DNA from 4 places in the Pantoea sp. SGAir0175 genome. Region 2 is predicted to be linked to each of the others. Evidence: predicted binding sites of a transcription regulator. Region 2 holds the regulator's gene; each other region holds the start of a gene.
The links. Region 2 encodes CRP, which controls carbon source genes, mostly activating them, when cyclic AMP is high. Its sites were predicted from a motif close to ATGTGANNNNNNTCACAT; they were not measured.
Positions count from the first base shown of each region.

Region 1 (7,463 bases), 650 kb from region 2:
GCACCAGATACACCGGGAACCAGGTAATAAAGAAGTAGGTCAGGGCGTTAACGCAGTACTGACCGAGATAGATCCCCCACATCATGCGGGTGGAGAGCAGTTGCTTGATTTGAAACCACTTCTCATCCCAGCTCACTTTACGCTCGGCTTTCTTCGCATCCATGTTAATCAGCGCACCGCCCTGCTCCATGTACTCCAGCTCGGCTTTGTTCACGCCAGGGTGATCGTTCGGGTCATGAATTACTTTCAGCCAGATAAAGCTGAGAATGATGCCCAGCCCGCCCATGAACCAGAACACGTGCGCCCAGCCCACCTCGGCCACCAGCCAGCCCATGATCGGTGCGAAAATCACCGTGGCGAAGTACTGGGCGGAGTTAAAGATGGCGACGGCGGTACCGCGCTCCTGCGCCGGGAACCAGGCAGCAACAATACGGCTGTTACCCGGGAAAGACGGCGCTTCCGCCAGCCCCACCATGAAGCGCAGCAGGAACAGTGACACCACAATGCCGAAGCCGCTAAAGATGTCGACGAAGCCCTGCAACAGGGTAAACAGCGACCACAGGAAGATGCTCCAGAAATAGACGCGTTTGGAGCCGAAGCGGTCCAGCAGCCAGCCGCCAGGAATCTGACCGATAACGTACGCCCACGAGAAGGCGGAGAAGATGTAGCCGAGGCCGACGGAATCGAGACCGATCTCCTTCGACATCGCCGAACCGGCAATCGAAATGGTGGCCCGGTCACCGTAGTTGAACGAGGTGACGATAAATAACATCACCACAATCCAGTAACGGGCGTTGGTGCGCTTCTGCACCGCTGCCGCTGTCTGGCTGTAACTATTCATGATGCACTCCTGAAATATAGCGAACGCTACATTCACTCTGACTGCATACACATCGCGTTGGGTATCAGAATGATGTTGGGTTAAACACGGCGATTGTTGTTATGGCAAAACGATGATGCGTCGTGACGAATAACCAAACGTTGAAGAACGGCAATCAGTATAGGAACAGCATCACCGCGAAACACTGGAGGAACGCCCGAGGATAATCATCAATCCGGCACGATTTTCTGGCATTTGCCCATAACGCTGCGGCGTGGCTCACGGAACCCGCCATCCAGCCGCCAGATTGCTGCAAAAGTGAACAGCAAGCGTACGCTTTGTGAGGCTCTTCACTTGCGTTTGGTAAAACGAACCAAACTGCGCGCCGATCGCGGCACAAAGCCAGTCAGTTGCACAATGCGCGGGTGAATACCCCTGCTTATACTGAGGCTGGCAAATAACGATGATGTGACGGACGTGATTTCAACCGCACCGCTATGACCGGTGCGACAAACCGGAAGGTGAGCAATGAACCGACCTCTGACAGACAAACCGCGCTACATTAAAGTGCACGACGCCGATAACGTGGCGATTGTGGTCAACGATCAGGGATTGCCCGCAGGCAGCCGCTTTGATGACGGTCTGCAACTGACTGAGCATGTGCCGCAGGGGCACAAAGTGGCGCTGAGCGATATCGCCCTGCATGGCGACATCGTGCGTTACGGTGAAGTGATTGGCACAGCGCTGCGCCCGATTGCGCGCGGCAGCTGGATTGAGGAGTCGCTGGTGGCACTGCCCGCCGCCCCGCCGCTGGCCAGCCTGCCGCTGGCAACTAACGTGCCGCCGCCCCTGCCACCGCTGGAAGGATACACCTTTGAAGGCTATCGCAACGCCGACGGCAGCGTCGGCACGCGCAATCTGCTCGGCATCACCACCAGCGTGCACTGCGTGGCGGGCGTGGTGGATTACGTGGTGCAGCTGATTGAGCGCGATCTGCTGCCGCGCTACAGCAACGTCGACGGCGTGGTGGCGCTCAACCATTTATATGGCTGCGGCGTGGCGATCAACGCACCGGCGGCGGTGGTGCCCATTCGCACCATTCACAACCTTGCACTGAATCCTAATTTTGGCGGCGAAGTGATGGTGGTGAGCCTCGGCTGCGAGAAATTACAGCCGGAGCGCCTGCTCACCGGTACACCGGACGTACAGGCCATTTCGCTGGATGAGCGCGATATCGTGCGCCTGCAGGATGAGCGTCACGTGGGTTTTGGCGCGATGGTCGATGAAATTCTGCAGGTGGCCGAGCGCCATCTGAAAAAACTCAACCAGCGTCAGCGCGAAACCTGCCCGGCGTCAGCGCTGGTGGTCGGCACCCAGTGCGGCGGCAGCGATGCGTTTTCCGGCGTGACGGCCAATCCGGCGGTTGGCTTTGCCTCGGATCTGCTGGTGCGCTGTGGTGCGACGGTGATGTTCTCGGAAGTGACCGAGGTGCGCGATGCGATCCATCTGCTGACACCGCGCGTGGTAAACGAAGCGGTGGGCAAACGGCTGCTGGAAGAGATGGCGTGGTACGACGATTATCTGAGCCAGGGGCAAACCGACCGCAGCGCGAATCCGTCGCCGGGCAATAAAAAAGGTGGCCTGGCCAATGTGGTAGAAAAAGCGCTGGGCTCAATTGCTAAATCCGGCCGCAGCCCGATTGTCGAAGTGCTGTCACCCGGACAGCGCCCGACGCAGCGCGGGCTGATTTACGCCGCCACGCCGGCCAGCGATTTTGTCTGTGGCACCCAGCAGATGGCTTCCGGCATTACGCTACAGGTGTTCACCACCGGACGCGGCACGCCTTACGGTCTGGCGGCGATTCCGGTGATTAAAATGGCGACGCGCAGCGCGCTGGCGAACCGCTGGCATGACCTGATGGACATCAATGCCGGCACCATCGCGACGGGCGAAGAGAGTATTGAACAGGTCGGCTGGCGGCTGTTTGAGCTGATTCTGGATATCGCCAGCGGACGTAAACAGACGTGGTCAGATCGCTGGGGAATCCGTAATCAGCTGGCGGTATTCAATCCGGCACCGGTGACGTGATGTGTGCACACCTGACGGAAGAGGAAGCGGTTCGGGTGAACCGTTAAGGTTAATCCCCGCAGCCCCCGCGCGCACAGGCTGTTCCCTCTCCCGCCTGCGGGAGAGGGTTAGGGTGAGGGCCTGATTTACAACAACTTACCCCAGCTCTCCACCCACGGCGTGGTCACTGACTCGGGCTCCGGATTTTCCGTCGCATCCACCAGCAGCACCTCGCCAATACGCTGCGCCTGCTGCTCCTGCAGCGTGGCATCAAAAGTCTTTCCTGCTCCACAGAAATGGTCGTAACTGCTGTCGCCTAAAGCGATCACGCCATAGCGCAGCTCAGGCTGATAGCCCAGCTCATCGCGCACCTGCACATACAGTCGCGCGATATTGTCCGGAAAATCGCCCTGCCCGGTGGTCGAGGTAACAATTAACGCGACCTCTTTGCTGTAAGCCTGCCAGTCGGCCAGTGACGGATCTTCAAACACCTTCACCTCATGCCCCTGCGCTTCCAGCACCGGCTGCGCCTCTTCGGCAACCAGCAGCGCGTTGCCGTACACCGTACCTGTAAAAATGCCAATCTTTGCCATTTTGCCGCTCCTTTATTCTGTCGGCTTATCCTGGACTGCCTCAGCGGCAAACTCAACCCTCGGCACATCGGGCAGTTGCTGCTGCCAGCCAAACGATTGCAGCATCTGCTGCCAGACGCGATCCAGCCCGGCGCGAATCACCAGCGGTTCGCCAGTCACCGGATGCGTTAGCGTCAGCGCACTGGCGTGCAGCATCAGGCGATCCATGCCAAAGTGGGCTGCGGCACCGCGGTTCTGCCGCAGATCGCCGTGCGAGCTGTCACCAATAATCGGATGACGCAGGTGTGCCATATGGCGCCGCAGCTGATGCTTGCGCCCGGTGTGCGGCGACAGCTCAACCAGCGTATAACGTGCGCTGAGGTACTTGCCGATGGCCACCGGCAGTTCTGCCTGCGCCAGCGCGCGATAATCGGTGACCGCCGGCTGTGGCGCGCGCGGTTCCGTGACAAACTTGTCCGCAATTTTATCCAGCTCTTCTACCAGCGGATAATCCAGCGTTGCGCTACCGTCCAGCCAGCCGCGCACCACTGCGTGATAGGTTTTCTGAATCTGATGCTGCTCAAACTGCTGCGCCAGCAGCCGCCCGATTTCGCTGGAGAGCCCCATTAGCAGCACGCCAGACGTGGGACGATCGAGGCGATGCGCGGTAAATACGTGCTGACCAATCTGATCGCGCACCGTCTGCATCACCACCACTTTCTCTTTGCGATCGAGCCAGCTGCGGTGCACCAGCCAGCCCGCCGGTTTATTTACCGCAACCAGCCATGCATCCTGATAAATGATCTCCAGCATCAGGCGTCCGGCGGCGCAAACAGCGCATCAAGCTGGCTGAGCGTCAGCAGCAGCGCTGCATGGCCCGGCGTGGTGGGCGGCAGGGCCATCTCATAATAAGGTGTAACGGCGAAGTTTTGCGGCAGCGCGGCGCCGGCGTCAAGCAGCGCCTGCATGCGCGGCAGCAGGACCCACTGCAGCCATTCGAGCGGCTGCAGGGTATCGAGACAGAAAGGTTGCGTGCTATTAAAGGCTTCCGCCGCCGGGGCGTGCGTCTGCCAGTGGCCGTGTTCGCGCATCACCGCTTCGACCTGCTGCAGCCGCTGAATAATCAGGTGCGTCGACATACGCTACCTCCGCGTCAAAAAGGGGCGGCAAGCATATCATTAGTGGGTGCGCGCGCAAAAACGGCATAAAAAAAGGGAGCACTGTGATTACAGTGCTCCCGGTTCGTTTGCAGCATTCCCGCCACCGCTGTGCTCCCTGCTCATCCTTGACAACTGTTCCTGCGCTTTCCGTCGCCTGTCATCGTGACATTGGTCCTTAGCATCCTGGCCCGCCACATCCCGCGTGGCTCTCATTCTCCATCCTGGAGGTGTCCTTTACTCACTCCGGAGTGTCCCGCTTCATCCTGAAGCCTTCCCTGTGACGTAAACTCCGTTACGTTCCTGCCGCCTGGCTGACATTCTCCTGAACGTCTCTCAATCCGTGGCTTCCTGCCAGTGGTGACTATTCTGGCAGAAACCATCGCAATAACAAGTCAGTAAGCGCTGTTAAACGATTAAGCCATGTCTGTATTTTCGGATTGATGCCATAACTGCATGATTCACAATATTTTTACATTGCGGACTTCCGGAAGTCTGCGCAATGTTCTGGCGATCTCGCACAACAGTTGTGAGAGATCTCTTACAAAGGCTGCGAGAAAAGTCTGCAACTCACGAACTAACCGGTTGTAAAGCATTAAGAAATGTCTGAATATCCACCGCCAGTTTCTGCCGTTTTTTCGTTCCCGGCTGCTCCACAATCACCTCACCGGTCAGATTACACACCGCGATAACATCCTGCTCCGAATCTGTAGTGGCGATAAACAACGTCGGGCTCTGTTTCAGACGGCGCTTCATCACCAGATGACCAATCAGGTTCTCCTGCAGGCGGGTAAAATCGTCCTCGCTCCACACCTGCAGCAGCGTCAGCGGCTGCTGCGCAAACTGCGCATGCATGTCGCCGGCAAATTGCGTGGTATAGAACGTGGTGAGGTCCGGCTGCAGCTGAATATCCAGCGCGCGCTCAACGGCTGCCAGCGAGGCTGGCAGGGTAAAGTCCTGCGGCTGCCACAGGACGCGCTCATCCAATTCACTGATGATGCAGGGCGACGGCACGCCGTACAGCTCTGCGCTGGCGGGAAAATGGCCGTGCTGCTGCTGCCAGTGCGCTACATAACGGGCGGTAAAATCGCGCAGGGCCTCTGCGGTTTGCTGCATCATTCATCTTCTCGCTGGTGATCGGTTACACTGACTCCCTTTGATGGATTTTAGTGGTAACCGTTATGTCTTCTGAAAACCGGGATACGGCGCTGAGCGGCCTGACTTTGGGTAAGCCCACCGCGTATGTTGATCGCTACGATAACACGCTGCTGCAGGCGGTGCCGCGCAGCCTGAATCGTGAGCCGCTCGGGCTTTATCCCGATAACCTGCCGTTCCACGGCGCAGATATCTGGACGCTGTATGAACTCTCCTGGCTAAACAGCAAAGGCGTGCCGCAGGTCGCGGTCGGCGAAGTGGTGCTAAGCGCCGACAGCGTGAATCTGATCGAGTCCAAAAGCTTCAAACTCTATCTTAACAGCTTTAACCAGACGATTTTCGCCGACTGGGGCGCCGTACGGCAAACGCTGGAGCGCGATCTCAGCGCCTGCGCTAACGGCCAGGTCAGCGTGGCGCTGTTTCGCCTGAGCGAAGTGGAAGGTCAGCCGATCGGGCACTTCGCTGGCGATGTCATCGACGAGCAGGATATCACCATCAGCGATTACGGCTTTAACGCTGACTACCTCGCCAGCGCAACGGGCAGCGAAGTGGTTGAAGAGACGCTGGTCAGCCATCTGCTGAAATCGAACTGTCTGATCACCAATCAGCCGGACTGGGGCTCGGTGATGATTCGCTATCAGGGCCCGCGTATCGATCGCGAAGCGCTGCTGCGCTATCTGATTTCGTTCCGCCAGCACAATGAGTTTCACGAGCAGTGCGTCGAGCGTATTTTTAACGATATTCAGCGCTTTTGTCAGCCAGCAGCATTAACCGTCTACGCGCGCTACACGCGGCGCGGCGGGCTGGATATCAATCCGTGGCGAAGCAATGTCCCCTTCACGCCGGGCTACTCCCGCCTGGTGCGCCAGTAACAGATTGCGAGATGTCTCGCAGGCCGCCGCACGGATGCGCGGTTCCACTTGAGCATTCGCGGCCGACAACGGTACTCTGGTACAGGCGCGAGGGCGACAGCGTGCTTACCGAAGGATTTTCGTCACTGCGCTCAACGGGTTAAGCGCAGCGTCATCAGTCACGCATTTGCGTGTAAAGGAGTTCTCTTGATTACACATATCAGCCCGCTTGGCTCAATGGATCTGCTCTCCCAGCTGGAAGTCGACATGCTGAAGCGTACTGCCAGCAGCGATCTCTACCAGCTGTTTCGCAACTGCTCGCTGGCGGTACTCAACTCCGGCAGCCAGACCGACAGTAGCCACGAACTGCTTTCCCGCTTCGAAAACTTTGACATCAACGTGCTGCGCCGCGAGCGCGGCGTGAAACTGGAGCTGATCAACCCGCCGGAAGAGGCGTTTGTTGACGGCCGGATTATCCGTTCGCTGCAGGCGAACCTGTTTGCCGTACTGCGCGACATTCTGTTTGTTAACGGTCAGCTCTCGGCGGCGGATCGTTTACAAAATCAGGACGTCACCGACTCCGCGCACATCACCAATCAGGTGTTCTCTATTCTGCGCAACGCACGCGCGCTGCACGTGGGCGAATATCCCAACACTGTGGTGTGCTGGGGCGGTCACTCCATCAACGCGGTCGAATATCAATATTGCCGCAATGTCGGGACCCAGATGGGCCTGCGCGAACTGAACATCTGTACCGGCTGTGGTCCGGGCGTGATGGAAGCGCCGATGAAAGGGGCAGCGGTAGGCCATGCACAGCAGCGCTATCACGACAGCCGGTTTA
Region 1 covers NZ_CP028081.1:943,201-950,663, reverse strand. The annotation lists gene C1N56_RS04205 (MFS transporter) at 1-841, opposite strand, end outside; gene garD (galactarate dehydratase) at 1,349-2,908, shown strand; gene C1N56_RS04195 (flavodoxin) at 3,034-3,480, opposite strand; gene truC (tRNA pseudouridine(65) synthase TruC) at 3,493-4,272, opposite strand; gene C1N56_RS04185 (YqcC family protein) at 4,272-4,598, opposite strand; gene syd (SecY-interacting protein) at 5,187-5,735, opposite strand; gene queF (NADPH-dependent 7-cyano-7-deazaguanine reductase QueF) at 5,798-6,643, shown strand; gene ppnN (nucleotide 5'-monophosphate nucleosidase PpnN) at 6,830-7,463, shown strand, end outside.
Region 1: a site for CRP is predicted at 1,159-1,176, ahead of garD (galactarate dehydratase). Genes of this name have one in related genera too.

Region 2 (7,463 bases):
TTGCGGCCATAGCCAGATCATGCCGGCGAAGGCAATCAGGCAGCCCATCAGCGTATCCATCATGCGCGGCAGCAGGAACTGCGCGCCGTTCAGCGACAGCAGCTGCAGTGAATACACCGCCGTCACCGTAAAGCCAATCATCGACCAGCCATAATATTTACGCGTGATCAGATAGCTGGCGAGGGTGATGACCAGCATGGTCAGCAGGGCAATCGACTCCGGAACAGCAAAGCGCAGCGACGCTGCGGCGATCAGCAAGCCGGCGAAGGTGCCGAGCGCGCGGTGCTGAATGCGCACGCGCGTGGCGCTGTAGCCGTTCTGGCTGACAAACATGATGGTCATCAGAATCCAGTAGGGCTTGGGAATATTGAAGAACAGCGCCAGCGCGCTGCCGAACATCAGCATCACCGCAAAGCGCGCCGCCGTCCGCAGCGCGGCAGATTTTAGCGACAGGTAGCTGCGCAGCGCCGGCAACAGCGGCAGGCGGCGCTGGCGATCGGCCATCAGGTCGCGGGTATACAGCGGCTTCTGCGTGCGCAGCACGCGCGCAATGCGGCTGAAATGGTAGAGGCAGAAATTACCGACCGGATTATCCGGGTGCTGCCGGGCAATTTTCTCCAGCGCGCCGAGCGGCTTTTCCATGTGGAAGCGTTCCGGCAGCTGGTGATAGAGAATGGCATCGGCCAGCACGCGTAGCCGTGCCGAAATGATTTTCGCGTTCCAGCGGATCACCGCCTCGGCGTGGCTCTGCTCCACCAGCTTTTGCACCTCTTCCGGCTGGTGCAGGCTGACCGAGATGTGCTCCTGCAGATCGAGCGCAACCTGAAAGGCGCGCGTCAGGCGTTTATGGCTGTTATCACGGCTGGCCGACAGCATATGCATCTGCTGGTAGCAGGTGGTGATCAGATCGACCGCTTTCTGCTGGCGCGCCAGTAATGGTGGCAGCGCTTTTTCCGGATCGGTCAGCTGCGTCAGCAGGGTGTATTTGGCGTCGCAGTAATCGGCCAGCTCGCGGTACAGCAGGCTGAGGGTCTCGCGCATCGGCTGCTCTTTCCACAGCCAGAACCAGAACCAGTTAAACAGCCCGTACCACAGCGTCCCGCCGATATACAGCAGCGGCGGGACCCACATCGGCATACGGCCGACGAGGCTTAAGGTAAAGATGGCGGCGATCAGCGTGCCGGGCAGCAAACGACCATGCAGCGGGCTGATTTCACCGGTCACGCCCACCAGCAGCGGCAACACCAGCAGAATCAGCGGCAGCGGCACAGCGTAAGCCGTGAGGTACTGAATCAGAAAACTGCCGCTGGCGAACAGTGCGCCGCCGACAATCAGCCGTTTGAAGAACCGCTTGTGTGGCGTATCCAGACCGGCGATGTTGCAGCAGGCCGGCACCAGGGAGAACAGCAGCCCTTTTTGCAGATCGCCAAACAGCCAGCCGAGCGCCACAGGCAGGCACAGCACCAGCGTTTGCCGCAGCGCATAGTTAACTTCCGGATGATAGATGATTCGACGCCACATCAGCTCATCGTAAACAGAAACGGCGCGATGTTGCCATCACGCCGTGGGTGAGAAGAAATCAGCGGGTGCCGTAAACGACGATGGTTTTGCCATGTGCGGAGATCAGGTTCTGATCTTCCAGCATTTTCAGGATACGACCCACGGTTTCGCGTGAGCAGCCCACGATCTGACCAATCTCCTGACGGGTGATTTTAATCTGCATACCGTCCGGGTGGGTCATGGCGTCAGGCTGTTTCGCCAGGTTGAGCAGCGTTTGCGCGATACGGCCGGTCACATCGAGGAAGGCAAGGTTGCCGACTTTTTCAGATGTTACCTGCAGGCGACGCGCCATCTGCGCCGACAGGCGCATTAAAATATCCGGATTGACCTGAATCAGCTGACGGAATTTTTTGTAGGAAATTTCAGCCACTTCGCAGGCGGTTTTCGCACGTACCCAGGCGCTACGCTCCTGGCCCTCTTCAAACAGGCCGAGCTCACCGATGAAATCCCCCTGATTGAGGTAGGAGAGAATCATCTCTTTGCCTTCTTCATCTTTAATCAGTACCGCGACGGAACCTTTCACGATGTAGTACAGCGTTTCCGCTTTCTCACCCTGATGGATGAGGGTGCTTTTGGATGGATATTTGTGAATATGGCAATGGGACAGGAACCATTCGAGTGTAGGGTCTGTTTGCGGTTTGCCGAGAACCATTCGCTATTATCCTCTGTTGTAATCGTGCCCAAAATACAGGGGGCAGTTTTCCCTGTCAGGCGGTGAAATCGTCCAGCGTTTCCCGTGAGGGACAGTTATTCGGGGGTGGATTCGTAAGCGATGCTTTTGATTCGTCCCGCTTTCGTCTTTCGTGACGAAAATATTTTCAGCACTGTTTGTAGCATAGCTTTTGCAACCTGTCTCCTGTTGTCTCGCTTCAGCAGGTGGGGGATGCGTCTGCATTGCTGTTTGTCAGGTGAAAGCGTACTCTGGCGGCAAAACCGCCGCTTCAGGAGAAAGAATAATGCAGGCACGAGTGAAATGGGTGGAAGGGCTGACCTTTCTCGGAGAATCCTCATCCGGTCATCAGGTATTAATGGACGGCAATTCCGGTGATAAAGCGCCCAGCCCGATGGAAATGGTGTTGATGGCTGCGGGCGGCTGCAGCGCGATTGACGTGGTGTCGATTCTGCAAAAGGGGCGCAACGATGTCGCCGATTGTGAAGTCAAACTGACCTCGGAACGCCGCGAAGAAGCGCCACGCATTTTTACGCATATCAATCTGCATTTTATTGTCAGCGGCAAAGCGCTGAGCGATAAAGCGGTAGCGCGCGCGGTGGATCTGTCCGCGGAGAAGTACTGCTCGGTGGCGATCATGTTGGGCAAGGGCGTCGAGATAACGCACAGCTACGAAGTGGTGGAGCTGTAATCCAGCCGGGAGCGCGGCCCTGCGCTCCCGATCTCAGCTCCTCCCGGCGAAACTGGCGCGTTAGCCTGCGCTATTCAATACGTTTTCCTTCAATCAACCGCTGCACCAGCGGCGTCATGATTAACTCCATCGCCAGTCCCATCTTGCCGCCCGGCACCACCAGCGTATTCATGTGGGAAATAAACGAGCCCTGGATCATCGCCAGTAAATAAGGAAAAGCGATGCCCTCCAGGCCGCGAAAATGAATCACCACAAAGCTCTCATCCAGCGACGGGATCTCACGCGCGGCAAACGGGTTCGAGGTATCCACGGTCGGCACGCGCTGGAAGTTGAGGTGCGTGCGGGAAAACTGCGGCGTGATGTAGTTGATGTAGTCTTCCATCGAACGCACCACCGAATCCATCACCGCTTCGCGCGAATGGCCGCGCTCGCTGGTGTCGCGCACCAGTTTCTGAATCCACTCCAGATTAACAATCGGTACCACGCCAACCAGCAGATCGACATGTTCAGCCACGTTATGCTGCTGCGTCACCACGCCGCCGTGCAGGCCTTCATAGAACAGCACATCGGTGTTTTCCGGCAGCGGCTGCCAGGGTGTAAACGTGCCCGGCACCTGATTCCACGGCACCGCTTCATCGTAGGTGTGCAGATATTTGCGCGACTGGCCGAGTCCGCTCTGACCATAGTCGCGGAAAGTCTGCTCCAGCAGGCCGAAGTCGTTGGCTTCCGGGCCAAAGTAGCTGATGTGACGCCCGAGGTCGCGCGCCTTACGAATCGCCATGTCCATTTCCGGACGGGTATAGCGATGGAAACTGTCGCCTTCTACTTCCGCCGCGTGCAGATCCAGCTGCTGGAAAATTTTACGGAAGGCGAGACTGGTGGTGGTGGTTCCGGCGCCGCTGGAACCGGTAACGGCTATGACTGGATGCCTGGCTGACATAACAGCGCTCCCTGTGAAGTCCGGCGATGAGCATTGTTACCACGAATTGCCGCCTGACGCATCAGCCGCGAAATTCCCGCCGCGGCATAATATTGACCGATTCATGCAATTCTGACCACACCAGTACCACCTCGCCCTGCTCGAGCTGGCGGCGCACGTCGGCCACTTTCTGCGTCAGGCTGCGCTCCTGCTCGCCATAATCGGTGCCTTCACGCAGCACAAAACTTTCTATCAGGTTTTCCAGCGTTGTCGGGTCGAGTTCTTGCCAGGGAATAATCACAGTTACATATCCAGATAAGTTGAGAGCCAGTCCGGCACGCGCTGCTCCAGCCACATTTTGGGTCGCAGCAGGCTGCCGCCCACGAAGCCGACGTGACCGCCTTGCTGCGTCAGCTGATACTCAATTGTGGCAGACAACTGCTGCGGCTGCGGGATCACCGCATCGGTCATGAAGGGATCGTCTTTAGCATGGATGATCAGCAGCGGCTTGCGCACGCCGGTCAGCAATGGCATGGCGCTGGCGCGCTGATAATAGTCGCGCGCATCAATAAAACCGTGGGCGCGGGCGGTAATCGCATCATCAAACTCACGCAGCCGGCGGAAGGCGCGCAGCTGCGTCAGATCGACCGGCAGCGTGCCCGGCCAGGCGCGCAGTTTGCGCGTGGCGTTTTTCTTCAGCTGGGTCAGCAGGTAGTGCTGATAAAAGCGTGAAAAGCCCACGTCCAGCTTCTGGCTGCACGGCTCCAGCGCCAGCGGCGCGGAAATGGCGACCGCGGCATCCAGCGGGGCCGACGTGCCCTGCAGCCCCAGCAGACAGGCCAGCATATTGCCGCCAAGCGAAACGCCGACCGCCGCAGTCGGCACCGTGCCCCATTCGCGCTGCAGCCAGTGCAGAAAATAGGTGGCATCTTCAGTTTCACCGGAGTGATAGATGCGCTGCAGGCGGTTAGGCTCGCCGCTGCAGCCGCGGAAATGCATGATCACCGCCAGCCAGCCGCGCGCCTGACACGCCTGCATCAGCCCATGGGCATACGGGCTGCGGAAACTGCCTTCCAGCCCGTGGAACAGCACCATGCGCGGCTTGTGACGTGCCTGTGCCGGATCTTCGCTCCACGCCAGATCGACGAAGTCGCCGTCCGGCAGATCGAGGCGCTGCCAGTGCGGGCGCAGCGTGACGCGCCGGCGCAGCAGGCGCGGCAGCAGCGTTTGCAGATGCGCATTGCCGAAGCCGCGCAGCGGGGTAAAGCGCTCGCCGCTCGGGCGATCAAAATAGCCTGGGATAGTACTTGTCTGATGCATAACTCGCTGATAGCTTCGATGGGTTGTTCGCTTTTCTGGGTGAGGAGCACCCGAATATACATGGAACTGAGTCTTTTTTTATCAATGCTGGGCTTTCTCTGGGTCGCGGCCATCACGCCAGGGCCCAATAATATGTTACTTACCGCCTCAGGTGCTAATTTTGGCTTCCTGCGCACCTTTCCACTGCTGATTGGTATCATGATTGGCATGCAGGTGATGTTGCTGATGGTGGCGTTTGGCATCGGCAGCCTGATTCTGCTCTATCCCTCACTGCATCTGGTACTGAAAGTGGCCGGTAGCCTCTACCTGCTGTGGCTGGCGTGGAAAATTGCCACCGCCGAATACGAAACGCTGGAGACCGACGATGCCAGCGTGAAGCAGATGCCTTTCTGGCAGGGCGGGTTACTGCAACTGATCAACCCGAAAGCGTGGCTGATGGCGCTGGGCGCGGTCGCCAGCTTCAGCCTTGCCGGCAGCGCCTATCTGCATTCCGTGGTGGCGATCAGCATCGGCATGGCGCTGGTGAACGTAGTTTCCGGCGTGATCTGGATGGGTTTCGGTTCGCTGATTGGCCGCCTGCTGCGCAGCCCGCGCGCGTGGAAAATCTTCAACCTCGCCATGGGTGCGCTGACCGCAGCCTGCGTGCTGTTGATCTGGCATTGAGTCAGCTGGAGGCGCGCTCAATGCGCGTCCACGGCAGTACTTCATGCACCACTGCCGCCTGACGCTGACGGATGCGCGCCAGCAGCAGCTGCACGCTGCGGGCACCCATCTGGTTCATCGGCTGGGCAATGGTGGTCAACGGCGGGTTGATGCTGCTGGTGAACGGAATGCCGTCAAAGCCGACCACCGCCAGATCCTCCGGCACGCGCAGTCCAGCCTCCAGAGCAGCGTGAATCACACCAACCGCCAGCACGTCTGATACCGCAAACACCGCATCCGGCCGCTCTGGCTGCGTTAGCAGTTCGCGCAGCGCCGCGCTGCCCGCTTCGCAGGAGATGTCGCTGGCGTAAGCGACGCCGTGCCAGTCAAGCCCCAGCTGCGTGATGGCGTCGCGATAGCCGCTTTCGCGCTGGTGCGAATAGAGATAGCGCATATCGCAGTTGACCAGCGCAATGCGCTGACGCCCTTTGCCGGCCAGATAATGCACCGTGTCATAGGCCGCCTGACGGTTATCGATGGTGACGCTGGAGGCGTTAACCGAGGGATCGTACTCCGCACACTGCACCCACGGCGCATCACCAATCAACTCTTTCAGTCCCTGCAGGCAGGCCGCGGCGTCCATGGTAATCACCCCATCCACCACTTTGCCGGCCAGCAGTGCCAGATAGGCGGTTTCGCGCCGCAGCTGTGACGCGGAATTACATAACAGGATGTGATAGCCGTGCGCTTCGGCCTCCGCCTCGATGCCCTGCACCACCCGTGAACAGAACGGATTGGTGATATCGGAAATCAGCACCAGCAACATGTTGCTTTGCGCGGTACGCAGCTGGCGCGCCAGCAGGTTGGGCTGGTATTCGCACACATTAATTGCGGCCAGCACCCGTTTACGCGTATCTGGCCGGACGCCAGGATGCTGGTTCAACACCCGTGAAACCGTGGCTTTCGACACGCCCGCGAGGCGCGCAACTTTCTCAATCGACATGGAGGCCAGTACCGCTGTAAAAGGGGGAAAAAATCAAGACGAGATCAATACCACAGTCGGCATGTGAGCGCCTGACATATTTCTTCCGCACCAGCGGTTTTGTATTTGCACTTTTTGCATAGCGTTACCCGATGTTGATCTAAGAACCGATTTTTATTAGGGATAATTTTTAATTCCTTTATGAAATCATTGCTGCTGGCGACACTGCCGTCACGACTCAACATTGGGGTGCATGATGATGGCAGTAACCAAAACAATAAGCGCGGTAGCAGCCGCGTTAGCGCTGATGACATTTCAGGCGCAGGCGGTCAATGTGACCGTGGCTTATCAGACGTCGGCGGAACCGGCCAAAGTGGCGCAGGCTGACAATACCTTTGCCAAAGAGAGCGGTGCCACGGTTGACTGGCGCAAATTCGACAGCGGCGCCAGCGTCCTGCGTGCGTTAGCCTCGGGCGATGTGCAAATTGGCAACATCGGTTCCAGCCCGCTGGCGGTGGCTGCCACGCAGCAGCTGCCGATTGAAGCTTTCCTGCTGGCTTCACAGCTGGGCAATTCTGAAGCGCTGGTGGTGAAAAAAGGCATCAGCTCGCCCAAAGATTTGATCGGCAAACGCATTGCCGTTCCCTTCATCTCCACCACCCATTACAGCCTGCTGGCC
Region 2 covers NZ_CP028081.1:298,006-305,468, forward strand. The annotation lists gene C1N56_RS01305 (YccS/YhfK family putative transporter) at 1-1,521, opposite strand, end outside; gene crp (cAMP-activated global transcriptional regulator CRP) at 1,580-2,212, opposite strand; gene C1N56_RS01315 (OsmC family protein) at 2,517-2,921, shown strand; gene C1N56_RS01320 (phosphoribulokinase) at 2,992-3,861, opposite strand; gene C1N56_RS01325 (YheU family protein) at 3,923-4,141, opposite strand; gene C1N56_RS01330 (hydrolase) at 4,144-5,160, opposite strand; gene C1N56_RS01335 (LysE family translocator) at 5,221-5,823, shown strand; gene C1N56_RS01340 (LacI family DNA-binding transcriptional regulator) at 5,825-6,805, opposite strand; gene tauA (taurine ABC transporter substrate-binding protein) at 7,041-7,463, shown strand, end outside.

Region 3 (7,463 bases), 1.7 Mb from region 2:
ATTATTTAAATCCATGGTCATTCCTGCTTGCCCTGAGGCGGTAATATTTTCGCTCGTTTTACAGTAAAGGGCTAAAGAAGTAAAACAGTCGTTCGACGATGCGCTGCCACCAGGCACGTTTTGCCCAGCGCGCGCCGTCCAGCAGACGCGAACGGGCGATATAATCATCCTGGACGGTGGCGAGATCGCTACCAAAGCCGTCATCATCCACCACCAGCGTGATCTCGAAGTTGAGCCACAGGCTGCGCATATCCAGGTTCACCGTGCCCACCAGGCTGAGCTGACCGTCCACCAGCACACTCTTGGTGTGCAACAGGCCATCTTCAAACTGATAGATTTTCACCCCGGCTTCCAGCAGTTCAGTGAAGAAGGCGCGGCTGGCCCAGCCGACCAGCAGCGAGTCATTGTGGCGCGGTACAACAATGCTCACCTCAACGCCACGCAGCGCGGCGGTACAGATGGCGTGCAGTAAGTCGTCGCTCGGCACGAAGTAGGGCGTGGTCATGATCAGCTGCTCGCGCGCAGAATATACCGCCGTCAGCAGCGCCTGATGAATCATGTCCTCCGGGAAGCCCGGACCTGAGGCGATCACCTGAATGGTGTGACCGCTCTCCTGCTCAAACGGCATCACATTGCCGTCCGGGGCCGGCGGCAGAATACGTTTGCCGGTTTCGATTTCCCAGTCGCAGGCGTAGACGATGCCCATGGTGGTGGCCACCGGGCCCTCCATGCGCGCCATCAGATCAATCCATTGACCCACGCCAGCATCCTGTTTAAAGAAGCGCGGATCCACCAGATTCATGCTGCCGGTATAGGCAATGTAGTTATCGATCAGCACCACTTTGCGGTGCTGACGCAAATCCATGCGGCGCAGGAACACACGCCACAGGCTGACCTGCAATGCCTCGACCACATCAATACCGGCGTTGCGCATCATGCCCACCCACGGACTGCGGAAGAACGCTACGCTGCCGGCGGAGTCCAGCATCAGGCGGCAGTGCACGCCGCGCCGTGAGGCAGCCATCAGTGATTCCGCCACATCATCAGCCAGACCACCCGGCTGCCAGATGTAGAACACCATCTCAATATTATGGCGCGCCAGCTGAATATCGCGGATCAGCGCCTGCATCACGTCATCGGCGCTGGTCAGCAGCTGCAGCTGATTGCCTTTAACGCCGGCAATACCCTGACGATGACGGCACAGCTCGAACAGGGAACGCGCCACGTCGCTGTGTTCAGTCGCGAAAATGTGACGACACTGTTTCAGGTCGTTGAGCCATTTGGCGGTCGAGGGCCACATGGTGCGGGCGCGTTCAGCGCGACGTTTACCTAAATGCAGTTCGCCAAACGACAGATAGGCGATAATACCCACCAGCGGCAGAATGTAGATGATCAGCAGCCAGGCCATCGCTGAGGTCACCGCTCGCCGCTTCATCAGGATGCGCAGCGTAACCCCGGCAATCAGCAGCCAGTAGCCAAACAGCAGCAACCAACTGATAAGGGTATAAAATGTGGTCATAAAGTGGACGTCCCGTTCGCGCTTTGATGGGCAAAGTTTACGTGTTGATCTGCGCCAGCGAAACCTTTAATCGTTGATGACGTTTCGATGAAGGTTTCGATTTGGCATTTTTAGCCAGATCACTATAATGCGTCGCGGGTTTAGCCAGTCAGAGAGGATGTGATGAGACGCAGCAGAAATGAAGTGGCCCGCTGGAGAATGTTACGCCAGGCGCATCGCCGTCGTGCCCGCTGGCTGGAAGGGCAGTCACGTCGTTATAAGCGCATCCATGCGATTCGTCATCAGGTGGCGCAGCAGCAGCGTCGCTCTATCCTGTTTATCACGCAGAATACCTGAGCAATGAACGCGGTCGTCAGTGGCCGCGTAATACCAGTGAAACATTCACTATCTGCAGGGCCGCCGCCAGTACCACCAGCATGACGATGTGCTGGCGCGCCTGACGCCAGCCCTGACGGCGCCACAGCCACAGCGCACGACCAATCAGCAGCAGCACCAGCACTAACAACAGAAGGGGCTGCCACTGCATCAGAACACCCGTTTAAACGGTTTAACCGTGACTTTATCGTACACGCCAGCGGCGATATACGGATCGTCATTGGCCCACGACTGGGCCGTTTCCAGCGATGAGAACTCGGCAACAATCACAGAACCGGTGAAACCAGCCGGGCCCGGCTCATTACTGTCGACGGCAGGCAGAGGACCGGCGACAATCAGACGCCCCTCATCCTGCAGCAGCTGCAGACGCGCCAGGTGTGCCGGGCGCACAGAGTTACGTTTTTCCAGTGAATCTGCGGTATCTTCCGCATAAATGACGTAAAGCACGATGGGATACTCCCGTTAGACTTGCCGAATTTGCGAGACACGTTAAGTGATCGCTAAACAGAGTGCAAACGAAAGATAATGGGCGCGCGCTGCAGCGCAGGCAGGGTTAAAAAGCGCCTTTCTTTTGGCCTTCAGTAGCGTGCTTATTGAAACTGATTGCTATTTGCATTTAAAATCAGCGCTTCACTCAATGAACATGACTGATATGACGACGTTGACTACGCCTTTTCCAACCCGAACGCCTGTGTCCGTGATTTTATCCGTGCTCCTTCACGGTTCGGTAATCGCCGGCATTCTTTATGCTTCATTTCATCAGACCATTGAGGTTCCTAAAGCGTCTCAGCCTATCAGCATTAGCATGGTGGCACCGGAAGTGCAGCCTGAACCGGCACCGGCAGCCGTAACCCCGCCGCCGCCGCCCGAGCCGGAACCCGAGCCGGAAGTCGCGCCAGAGCCACCAAAAGCCGAGCCGGTGCCGATCCCTAAGCCGGAACCTAAACCGAAGCCAAAGCCGAAACCGAAGCCAAAGGTGGAGAAAAAGGCAGAGCCGAAGCCGCGCCAGCAGGTGAAGCCGCAGGAGAATCCGTTTAAACAGGACGCGCCAGCCGCGCAAACTCGCCCCTCGACGGCACCGAAGAATAACCCGGCCCCGACGCAGACGGTGTCGGATGGACCGAAAGCGATGAGCGTCAGCAAGCCGGCGTATCCGGCGCGTGCGTTCGCGCTGCGCGTTGAAGGGCGGGTGCGGGTGAAGTTTGACGTGGACAGCGATGGGCGCGTCGATAACGTCGAGATTTTGTCCGCCGAGCCGCGCAACATGTTTGAGCGCGAAGTAAAGCAGGCGATGAAGAAATGGCGCTATCAGCCAGGGCGGCCGGGCAAAGGGCTGACGATGAACATCGTGTTCCGCATTAACGGTGGCGCGAACATCGAGTAACGTCAGACAGGCAAAGAAAAAGCGGCCATTCCGGGCCGCTTTTTTTATACGCTTAATCGCTCAGATTGGCCCGGCCTTCCGGCAGCGGACGGGATTTCCCGCTGTTATCGACCGCCACGTAAACAAACACCGCTTCGGTGGCGCAGTAAGTCTGGCCGATCGGTTCGGACGACACTTTTTTAATCCACACTTCCACGTTAATGGTCATCGAGCTATTGCCGGTGCGGATGCAGCGCGCGTAGCAGCTCACCACATCGCCGACGGCGACGGGCTTGAGGAAGGTCATACCGTCCACGCGCACCGTTACCACGCGACCTTTGGCAATCTCTTTAGCCAGTATCGCGCCGCCCATATCCATCTGCGACATCAGCCAGCCGCCGAAGATATCACCGTTGGCATTGGTATCTGCCGGCATCGCCAGGGTACGCGAGACCATCTCGCCTTGCGGCAACTTATGTTTTTCGTCCATTGCTCAGTTCTTCTGCAGGTGAAGACAAGCCCGGCGGAGACCGGGCTGCATCGATTATTTTTGTTCTTGTTGCGGCATCTGTCGCCAGATATACAGGCCGCTTAACAGCGTAAACAGCAGGGTAAGGCCGGTAAGACCGAACACCTTAAAGTTAACCCAAAACGCCTGGGATAACCAAAACGCGACATAAATATTCGCCAGGCCGCAGGCCAGGAAGAACAGGGCCCAGGCGATATTCAGCCGACGCCATACCGCACCCGGCAGCTGCAGTTCTTTACCAAGCATGGTCTGGATCAGCGGTTGCTGCATAAACCACTGGCTGTACAGCAGCGCCAGCGCGAACAGCGAGTAAATCACCGTGACTTTCCACTTGATGAATTCATCATTGTGGAACACATAGGTCAGGGTGCCGAACACCGCAACCAGCACAAAGGTGAAAATAGTCATCTTTTCCAGCTTGCGGTACAGCACCCAGCTGACCACCAGCGCGATACCGGTCGCCACCACCAGCGCGCCGGAGGCGACGAAAATGTCGTACAGCTTGTAGAAAATAAAGAAAACTACCAGGGGAAGAAAATCGAGTAACTGCTTCATAGCGTTTCCAGTCAGGGGCAGGAGCGTTGAGTTACGGCGCCGCCGCGGGCGCCGTAACACTTAACGTAACAGCATATACAGCCGGTACAAATAGATAATCAGAATGGCTGATACCAGGTTGCCCAGCGCGTTGAGCACCACCGAAGCGATATTGGCAGGCAGCACGGTCAGCGAGGAGAAGAAGAACATCAGCGCAATTTTCGCCAGCAGCCACAGAATAATCGCCGGGGCGATCACCTTAATGTTCTTCCATGCCAGACGCATACTGGCGCGCATCGCACTGAAAATGCCCATCTTTTCACTTGCCAGCATCACCGGCGCCAGCGACAGCAGAATCGCCAGAATCACACCCGGCACCATCAGTACCATAAAGCCCAGCTGAACCAGCAGGGTGATCAGGAAGGTCTGCACCAGCAGTTTCGGCAGCAGCGGCGCAGAGGCGCCAATCGCGCGCAGCGCGCTGACGCGCTGTCCACTGGATACCATCGGCAGCAGGCACAGCATGCCGCCCAGCAGCAGCGTGTTGCCAATCAGGGCAGCAAAAGTGCCGGCGGCAGAGGCGCGCAGCAGAATGCGTTGCTGATCCGGTGACATGTTCTGGACGATTTCAAACAGCGATGAGGCGCTGCTGTCGGTCTGGCTGAGCAGGGATAACTGATCCTCGCCCGGCGTCAGGGCGTGGCCAACAATCACGGTAATAAACGAGGTCAGCAACGCCATCAGCACGATGGTGACCAGCTGATGGCGCAGAAAATTTCCTGTGTCACGGTATAACGAGCTTGCCGTGATAGACATGTACACTCCTTGAAGGAACCGGGTTAATTAACCCGGCGATTGTACATGTTCTGCAGGCAGGCTGGCACCCGGAATCCCATAACTTTCTGTCATCTCAGGTAAAGAAGGGTGAAAAAGCGCGGGTAAACCATAGCGCGCCCGCGCGCGATCGCAGGCGTCATTCGGCACGCCATTTTCGCCGGACATGGCGAATTCCCGGCACGGTGACGGCCGCTGCGCATAAATCCCACAGGAAACACAGCCGCCAATTTCGCCCTGCAGCGCCACGCAGCGCGGAGCACGATCGTTGGTGCCGCGCATGTTGCGCATCATCAGGCTCAGGGGTTCCGTCAGTTCAACCGGCACCGCGCCACCGCCGTCGTCGGCTTCGGCCCAGTAAAAAGAAACGCGAAAATGGGCGCAGCAGGCGCCACAGGTCATACAGGGGTTAAGTAAATCGCTCATCTGATCGCCCGCCACTCCTGAGGCTTCGAACCAAAATCACAAAAGGGGAATAGCAACATAATCACGCCATGTCATGGCCGCAACAGGATTTTTATGTCCGCTTGTAAAGGCAAAATTGATCTGAATCAATTCATTGTTTTATAAGTGATTAATTTGAATTGATGCTGATGATCTTTTCGCAAAAAAGGGGTAAATCTTGTGCCGCGATTAACCTCAATACCCTGTTTTCCGGCAAAGGAGTGATTATGAAACTGGCTAAATGCGCGCTGCTGCTGGCGCTGGCGATCCCGCAACTGGCACTGGCTCACCAGGCCGGTGATTTTTTTGTGCGCGCCGGTAGCGCGACCGTTCGTCCGACCGAAGGCTCTGATAATGTGCTGGGTATGGGCGGCTTCAGCGTCAGTAATGATACCCAGCTGGGTCTGACGTTTACCTGGATGGCGACCGACAATATCGGCGTTGAGCTGCTGGCGGCCACGCCGTTCCGCCACAAAGTGGGACTTGGCCCGACCGGCAACCTCGCTACCGTGCGTCAGCTGCCGCCCACCCTGATGGCGCAGTACTACTTTTTCGACAGCCAAAGCGCGCTGCGCCCTTACGTTGGCGTCGGGATCAACTACACCACCTTCTACGATGCGAAGTTCAACCAGACCGGGCAGGATGCGCAGCTGAGCGATTTGAGCGTGAAAGACTCCTGGGGCGTGGCGGGTCAGGTCGGGCTGGATTATCAGATCAACCGCGACTGGATGCTCAACGCATCATTGTGGTACATGGACATCGATACCGAAGTGAAATTCAAAGCGGCGGGCGAACAGCAGAATATCAATACCCGCATCGATCCGTGGGTGTTCTTCTTTGGCGCGGGCTACCGTTTCTGATTTTTACACCAGAAAGAAAAAGGGCGACCCGCAGGTCGCCCGTTTAGTTACTTAATCTGCATATTGTTGACGACGGATTTTACCCCCGCCACGTTACGCGTTACCGCAACCGCACGGTTGGCCATCTGCGGCGAGCTGACAAAGCCGCTCAGCTGTACTTTCCCTTTAAAGGTCTCAACGTTAATTTCTGTCGATTTCAGCGCCTCGTCATTCAGCAGCTGTGCCTTCACTTTGGTGGTAATGACCGTGTCATCGATGTAACCGCCGGTCCCTTCCTTTGTTGCTGTTGGTGCACAGGCACTTAAGGTGAGCGCCATCACTGTAGCCACTAAAAAACCCGCAACGACTTTGAACAATTTCATTGGTTATCTCCCTGTCATAGATGGTGGTGCACCGTAACGTGACGGCACGCTTAAGTGTGGGCCGTGCCTCGCATTTCGGCAACTCAGGCGCGATGAAAAAGTTTGTCGCAGGGGAGAAAAAAGGGGTAAGAAGTAAGAAGGGCCCCGCAGCCAGTGCAGGGCCGTGCCAACTTAGCGGGTAGCCGCTTTGAGATCGCTGACGAACGTTTGCAGTTCGCTGAGCAGCGCCGTTGGGTCGTTCTGATTACGCTCGATGATTTTCACGATGGCCGAGCCGGAGATGGCTCCGGCGGCTCCGGCGGCAACGGCCTCTTTCACCTGACCCGGCTCAGAAATGCCGAAGCCCTGCAGCGGCGGCGCAGCATGATATTCGCGCAGCTTCTCGATCAGATGGTGCAGCGGCAGGCTGGCGCGATTTTCCGCACCGGTAACGCCGGCGCGTGACAGCAGATAGGTGTAGCCACGGCCGTGCGAGGCGATTTCGCGCAGCAGATCGTCATCCGCGTTGGGCGGACAGATAAAGATCGGCGCAATGTTGTGACGCATCGCCGCCTGGCGGAACGGGGCCGACTCTTCCACCGGCACGTCAGCCACCAGCACCGAGTCAACGCCCACCGCAGCGCACTGCGCGTAGAAGTTGTCG
Region 3 covers NZ_CP028081.1:2,002,429-2,009,891, forward strand. The annotation lists gene C1N56_RS09235 (HI1450 family dsDNA-mimic protein) at 1-21, opposite strand, end outside; gene cls (cardiolipin synthase) at 59-1,519, opposite strand; gene C1N56_RS09245 (YciY family protein) at 1,682-1,855, shown strand; gene C1N56_RS09250 (hypothetical protein) at 1,872-2,045, opposite strand; gene C1N56_RS09255 (YciI family protein) at 2,045-2,341, opposite strand; gene tonB (TonB system transport protein TonB) at 2,547-3,278, shown strand; gene yciA (acyl-CoA thioester hydrolase YciA) at 3,331-3,747, opposite strand; gene C1N56_RS09270 (septation protein A) at 3,802-4,341, opposite strand; gene C1N56_RS09275 (YciC family protein) at 4,402-5,136, opposite strand; gene C1N56_RS09280 (YkgJ family cysteine cluster protein) at 5,164-5,580, opposite strand; gene ompW (outer membrane protein OmpW) at 5,826-6,458, shown strand; gene C1N56_RS09290 (BON domain-containing protein) at 6,506-6,820, opposite strand; gene trpA (tryptophan synthase subunit alpha) at 6,992-7,463, opposite strand, start outside.
Region 3: a site for CRP is predicted at 5,694-5,711, ahead of ompW (outer membrane protein OmpW). Genes of this name have one in related genera too.

Region 4 (7,463 bases), 570 kb from region 2:
GCGCTTTGTCGAGGCTATGCCCGATGCCGCTCATGTCATCGACAAACAGCCGCATCTTGTCGTACAAGCGCGCAGCGCGGTCGGCGATGCGCTGGGCATTACGGCTCTGATGCTCATAGCGCCACAGATTATTAATGGTGCGCAGCGCCACCAGCAGCGTGGTCGGGCTGACCAGCATAATGTTTTGCTGCAGCGCTTCGCTGATCAGCTCCGGCTGGCGGTCGATCGCCAGCAGAAACGCCGGTTCGACCGGAATAAACATCAGCACATAATCCAGCGAGCGTAAACCGGGCAATTGTTGATAATCTTTACGCCCCAGCAGCCGGATATGGCCGCGCACCGCGTTGATGTGCTCCTGAATCGCCTGCTCGCGCGTCAGCTCATCGTCGGCGTTGAAGTAGCGCTCATAGGCAATCAGCGTCATTTTGGCGTCAATTACCACATCTTTACCCTGCGGCAGACGCACAATCACATCCGGTTGCATACGGCCCTGCTGCTCCAGCTGCACACTGACCTGGGTCTGGAACTCGTAGCCTTCGCGCAGGCCCGACGCCTCCAGCACCCGGCTGAGCACCACTTCGCCCCAGTTGCCCTGAATTTTATTGTCGCCCTTCAGCGCTTTGGTGAGGTTGATCGCTTCCTGCGCCATCTGCGCGTTGAGCTGCTGCAGCTGACGAATCTCATGCGCCAGTGTGTGGCGTTCACGCGCTTCCTGGCCGAAGCTATCGTTGACCTGGCGGCGGAAGCCATCCAGCTGTTCGCGCAGCGGGCCGATCAGGCTGTTGAGGCTCTGCCGGTTCTGCTCGTCGACGCGTTTTCCGCTGTTTTCGAAGATTCGGTTGGCGAGGTTTTCAAACTGCGCACTCAGGCGCTGTTCGCTGTTGGTCAGCAGACGCTGCTTCTCCTCAGCGGCGAAACGCGTCTCTTCTAATCGAATGGTGACTTCCCGAAGTTCGGCTTCCTGCGCGCTGTTAACTTCCAGCTGATTACGCAGCTCGCGGCTGAGCTGTTCACTCTCGGCCCGCCAGTAATCCAGCTGCTGCAGGCGCTCCTGCGCGCCGCTTAGCGTGCCGTGTAGCTGGCGCAACTCCTGTTCGCGCTGCTGCAGTTGCTGTTGCAGCTGTTCCAGCTGCTGCTGCTGACGCTGCTGCGCCTGTTCCAGCAGGCGGCGTTCGGTGGTGAAGCTGGCGTGCTGATGGCCGGCGCGCAGCTGGGCAATAATCCAGCCAATGCCCAAACCGGCCAGCGCCAGCGCGCCGCTGATGATAAGTTGCTGATCCATAATCCCCCCGCGGATCGTCTCGCTGAGGAGAAGGTAGAGCGCCACTGTATGAATGTCCAGAACATTCATGGCAACCCGCGGATTTTATCGCGGGCGCGATGGGCACCGTCCGGGCAACTACAGGGCGCGCACGGTCAGGTCGCCCGCTTTCCAGGCGTCAATCAGGAAAAACGGCATCGGCAGCACCCATTCACTGTCGCTTTTCACCTTCGCCGGATAGCACCAGCTGTTGCCGCCGTAAGTCAGCTCCACCTGCTGCTGGCCATTTTCGGCGTTGGTCACTTTGCCGGCCATGCTGGCGAAACCGGCGTTGCTGCCGACGTGGAAGCTGTCGGTCTGCCAGCGAATCGGCGCATGCGCCGGCCACGGCTGCGCGTGGTGGAAGTGAAAGATATCGTCGTGATTGAGGATGCTGTCGCGTACCGTAGGCCACAGCGCTACCTTGAGGAAGTACTGGTCGGTAAAGCGCTCGCTGCCGTCATACTGCGCGATAAAGTCGCGCATCTGCTGTTCCAAGTTGTGAAACACGCCGTGACAGCCGCCCCACATGCCGGCCAGTAACAGCTCGGTGTGCGAGTAATAATCGCGCATGTGGTGGAACCAGAATGGCGAAGCCAGCCAGGCGTCGACGGCTGCCACTTCGCGCTCTGACAGCAGCGAATCCGCATCCCGCACGATGTAGCGTTTTACGCTGGCATCGTCCATCACCAGAAAGCGCCACAGCGTAGGGAAAATGGTTTTCTCCTGCGACATATCCACCAGCTGGGTGTTTGGCTGGGTCAGGCGCTGCCACACGTGCTGCGGCACGCTATCGTCGAGATAGATGCGGCACATCCAGTCCGGATAGAGCTCGCGCGCCACCTCAACGTTTTTAATCAGGGTTTCGCAGTAGCGCGGCTGACCGCCGTACAGGCTGAAGGAGATGATATTTTCTGCCGGATTGCTGCGGTTAATCGGCGCAGGCGCCGGTGCGGGAAAAGTCGCTTTCGCGCCCTGACTGAAACGCATGTCAGATTGGGTGAGCGATTCGAGGCCATAACGCGCCACTTCATCTGTCTTATCCAGCCAGCCACACACTTCCGTCAGGCCATCCAGCCAGGTTTCCGACGCCTGCGCGCGCTGCGCCGCCGGTGCCTGATAGATTTTCTGGTAAATCTTGTAGGATTTTTTATGTTCGCCGACGCGCATCAGCGTCAGCGCGTAGTCGCTGAGCACCTGCATCTGGTTAGGCATGACGCGCAGCACTTCTTCGCAGCACTGGCGCGCCAGAGGATAATCTGACGCGGCCATTGCCTGACGAAAGCGCGCGGCGGCACTCTCAACGCGGGCCTGCATTGCAGCAGGGCGGCTGGTAAAACCCGGACGTGGGACAGAGATCGTTTTGCGCATAGGAAATTTCTCAGAATCGACTGAAATTGCGCGCATTCTAATCAGGCAATTGCTGAGCTCCCTATAAGCCTGGTCTCGAAATCATTCCCTGACTGGCGCGCTAAAGTAAACGACGCGCGGCATCCACCACAATTTTCACCGCATCGCTTTCTGTCTGCTTCATAGTGGCCGCATCCGGGATCTCTTTTTGCGTGCGATTCACGATGACGCCAGCCACCATGCCGGCACGCAGTCCCTGACTGGCGCACATGGTTAACAGTGTAGCGGATTCCATCTCATAGTTAAGCACGCCCATTTGCTGCCACTCTTTCATCGAGCCCTGGAAGCGGCTCACCACGCGTCCGGAGAAGGTGTCGTAGCGCTCCTGGCCAGGATAGAAGGTGTCTGACGAGGCGGTGACACCAATATGCGTGGTCGCACCGCAGGCTTCTGCCGCGGCCACCAGCGCGGTGGTACAGGCGAAGTCAGCCACCGCCGGGAATTCCATCGGCGCAAAGTGCAGGCTGGCACCGTCCAGACGGACCGAGGCGGTGGTCACCAGCACATCACCCACGTTGATGTGTGGCTGAATCGCGCCGGTGGTACCCACACGCAGGAAGGTACGCACGCCCAGCTGCGCCAGCTCTTCAACGGCGATAGAGGTGGACGGACCGCCAATACCGGTGGAACAGACAACCACCGGTTTGCCGTCGATCTCCGCCAGCCAGGTGGTGAATTCACGGTGCGACGCGAGGTGCTGAGGATTCTCCATCAGCGCCGCGATTTTCTTCACGCGCTCCGGATCGCCAGGAACAATCGCCAGCGTGGCTCCTTTCAAATCGGCTTTGGTGATGCCAAGGTGGAAAACGTCAGACTGGGCCATATCAGACTCCTGGAAGATAAGGGGGAATAAGCGCGCCACTTTACGTCAGCGGCCCGGATAAATATGTGACTGAATTCACTATCAATAATGAAAGTTACATTGAACTAAAAATATTGTGTGACTCTAATCACATATTAGCGGTCTGCTGCGCTGAATTGCTACAAGCGGTGCTGTGTAACCGTAAAAGGCAGTGTTAATAGAGAAGCAGATCAGGTTAACCATCCCTCGTACCCTACGCCAGCCTTGCCGTAAGGCCAGGCTATAGTTACGTGATTGCGCACTTGCTAGCACGGAGAGAACCATGAAAACCGAAGACAATATGGCACAAAAATCCGCCACCGACGGCTTTGCGCTAGCGGTGCAGCCCACCGCAGCCAGCACCATCATTACCGCCAGCGATGCCATTCACGCGGGCGAGACGTCCGTGCCGAGCCAGGGTGAGAACCTGCCGGCTTATTATGCTCGTCCGCAACAGTTTAGCGGCACGCTGCCGGTCGTGCTGGTGGTGCAGGAAATTTTCGGCGTGCACGAGCACATCCGCGATCTGTGCCGCCGTCTGGCACTGGAAGGCTATCTCGCCGTGGCGCCGGAGCTCTATTTCCGCGAAGGCGATCCCAACGATTACAACGATATCCCCACCCTGTTCAAAGAGCTGGTGAGCAAAGTGCCGGATTCGCAGGTACTGTCGGATCTCGACCACGTGGCCAACTGGGCGGCGCGCCACGGCGGCGATATCCGTCGTCTGGCGATCACCGGTTTCTGCTGGGGCGGTCGCATCAGCTGGTTGTTTGCCGCTCATAATCCGCAGGTGCGCGCCGCCGCCGCCTGGTACGGTCGTCTGGAGGGCGAGAAAACGCTGAAGCAGCAGAAACATCCTATTGATATTGCAGTGGATTTGAATGCACCGGTGCTGGGCCTGTACGGCGGCCAGGATGAAAGCATTCCACTGGAGAGTATCGATAAGATGCGCCAGGCCCTGCACGCGGCCAATGCCAAAGCCGAGATTGTGGTGTATCCGGAAGCTGGCCACGCCTTCAACGCCGACTATCGTCCGAGCTACCACGCCGATTCCGCACAGGATGGCTGGCAGCGCATGCTGGCGTGGTTTAAGCAGTATGGCGTCGCGCCGAACGCGGAATAAAAAAGGGGCGCCAGCGCGCCCCAACTCAACAACACAACGTATTATCCTGCCATCAAACGGTTTCGGCGCGCAGCTTCTGCGCCGCTTTCACCATGTTGGCCAGCGCCTGACGCGTTTCACTCCAGCCGCGCGTTTTCAGGCCACAGTCCGGGTTCACCCACAGGCGCTGCTGCGGAATACTCTGCGCCGCTTTGCGCAGCAGATCTTCCATCCACTCCACGCTCGGTACGTTGGGAGAGTGGATGTCATACACGCCCGGCCCGATTTCATTGGGATATTCAAACGCTTTAAACGCATCCAGCAGATCCATATCAGAACGTGAGGTTTCGATAGTGATCACGTCGGCGTCCAGCGCGGCGATCGAATCCATGATGTCGTTGAACTCGCAATAACACATGTGGGTGTGAATCTGCGTCTCGTCCTGCGCCACTGCAGCGTTGAGGCGGAACGCGTCCACCGCCCAGCGCAGGTAGGCTGCCCAGTCAGACTGATGCAGCGGCAAGCCTTCACGCAGCGCCGGTTCGTCAATCTGAATGATGCCGATACCGGCTTTTTCCAGGTCCTGCACTTCGTCGCGCAGCGCCAGCGCAATCTGTTTTGCGATGGTTTCGCGCGTCACGTCTTCCCGCGGGAACGACCAGCACAGGATGGTGACCGGTCCGGTCAGCATGCCCTTCACCGGTTTGTCGGTCAGCGACTGCGCATACTTTGCCCACTCGACGGTGATCGGCTGCGGGCGGCTGACGTCCCCGATGATCACCGGCGGCTTAACACAGCGCGAGCCGTAGCTCTGTACCCAGCCGTTCTGCGTGAAAACAAAGCCGTCGAGGTTTTCGCCGAAGTACTCCACCATGTCGTTACGCTCGGCTTCGCCATGCACCAGCACGTCGAGCCCCAGACGCTCCTGCTCCGCAATCGCCTGCCGGATGTGTTCCGCGATACCGGTGCGGTAGTGGCCGCCGTCAATGTTGCCTTTTTTGAAGTCGAGGCGCAGGCCGCGAATCTCGGTGGTCTGCGGGAAAGAACCGATGGTGGTGGTGGGCCACGCTGGCAGGTTAAAGCGCTGACGCTGCGCCTGAGCACGCACGGTGTAGCTGCTGTTGCGCTCAGTGTCTCTGGCCTGGATTTGCGCCAGACGCTGCGCCACGGCGGGGTTGTGCACGCGAGCAGAATTTGCCCGAGCGCGAATCGGCGCGCTCCAGGCGTGCAGCGCAGCGGCATCGTGCTGGTTCAGCGCCTGACTCAGCAGCGACAGCTCCGTGCACTTCTGTAACGCAAAGGCGAACCAGCTTTTGACCTCGTCGTCGAGGCGGGTTTCCACGCTCAGATCAATGGGGCTGTGCAGCAGCGAACAGGAGGAACCGATCCACAGCTGCTGACGCTGGCCGGTCAGCGGCTGCAGGCGCTCAAACCAGCGGGTGAGATCGGCGCGCCAGACGTTACGGCCATTGATCACCCCCAGCGACAGCAGCCAGTCCGCCGGGATCTGCTGGTTGAGCTGCTGAAGATCGTCTTTGCCGTGCACCAGGTCCACGTGCAGGCCCTGCACCGGCAGCGTTTTGATGACATCAAGATTCTGACCAATGCTGTCAAAGTAGGTGGTCAGCAGCAGTTTCACTTCGCCCTGTAGCGCATCGTACGCCGGTTTAAACGCCTCGCGCCACGCCTGCGGCAGTTCCAGCGCCAGCGCCGGCTCATCAATCTGCACCCATTCGATGCCGCGCTGATGCAGTTCAGCCAGCACCTGACGGTACACCGGCAGAATGGCCTGCAGCAGCGACAGGCGGTCAAAGGCGTCACCTTTCACCTTACCCAGCCACAAATAGGTCACCGGCCCCAGTAGCACCGGTTTGATGGTGTGGCCGAGCGCCAGCGCTTCATCCACCTCGTCCAGCAGTTGCGTCCAGCTGAGACGGAACTGCTGACCCTGGGTAAATTCCGGCACGATGTAGTGATAGTTGGTGTTAAACCATTTGGTCATCTCCGCCGCCGCCGCGGGCTCGCCGCTGGGCGCCCGACCGCGACCGATACGGAACAGGGTGTCGAGGTCAATCGAGCCGTCTTTATTCTGGTGCCGTGCCGGTACGTTACCGAGCAGCAGACTGGTGGTCAGCACGTGATCGTACCAGGCAAAATCGCCGACCGGCAGCAGATCAACACCGGCGTCTTTCTGCTGCTGCCAGTGACGGGCGCGCAGTTCACGACCCACCGCCAGCAGTTCGTCCTGTGAGCTGTTCCCGGCCCAGTAGCTTTCCTGCGCTTTTTTCAGTTCGCGGCGCAGTCCGACGCGAGGGAAACCGAGAGTATGGTTCAGAATGGTCATGTGAGATTCTCCAGAAGTTGTTCGCTGTGCGACAGTCGCAGCAACCGATTTACGTTCATCCAGCGGGCAATCCTGCCGTGCGCTGAGCGTGTTAGCTGGACAAAGGTAAAGTGGCCGTCGCGTCTGACTGAGATGTTTAGCCGTCCAGATGTTTACACCGCTATAATCTGCGGGTACTGTATGTGTCTCAAGCGCAATTTGTTCAATCTCGATGTGAAGGACTCTCATGATCGAACTCAAACACCTGCGGACGCTGCAGGCGTTACGGCACACCGGCTCGCTGGCTGCCGCCGCCGCCCAGCTTCATCAGACGCAATCGGCGTTGTCTCACCAGTTCAGCGACCTGGAACAGCGGCTGGGCTTTCGGCTGTTCGTGCGTAAGAGCCAGCCGCTCCGTTTTACGCCGCAGGGAGAGATTCTGTTGCAGCTGGCGGAGCAGATTCTGCCGCAGATCCAGCAGGCGCTG
Region 4 covers NZ_CP028081.1:3,870,533-3,877,995, forward strand. The annotation lists gene rmuC (DNA recombination protein RmuC) at 1-1,282, opposite strand, end outside; gene C1N56_RS18100 (tetratricopeptide repeat protein) at 1,400-2,671, opposite strand; gene udp (uridine phosphorylase) at 2,772-3,533, opposite strand; gene C1N56_RS18110 (dienelactone hydrolase family protein) at 3,835-4,674, shown strand; gene metE (5-methyltetrahydropteroyltriglutamate--homocysteine S-methyltransferase) at 4,727-6,997, opposite strand; gene metR (HTH-type transcriptional regulator MetR) at 7,224-7,463, shown strand, end outside.
Region 4: a site for CRP is predicted at 3,649-3,666, ahead of udp (uridine phosphorylase). Genes of this name have one in related genera too.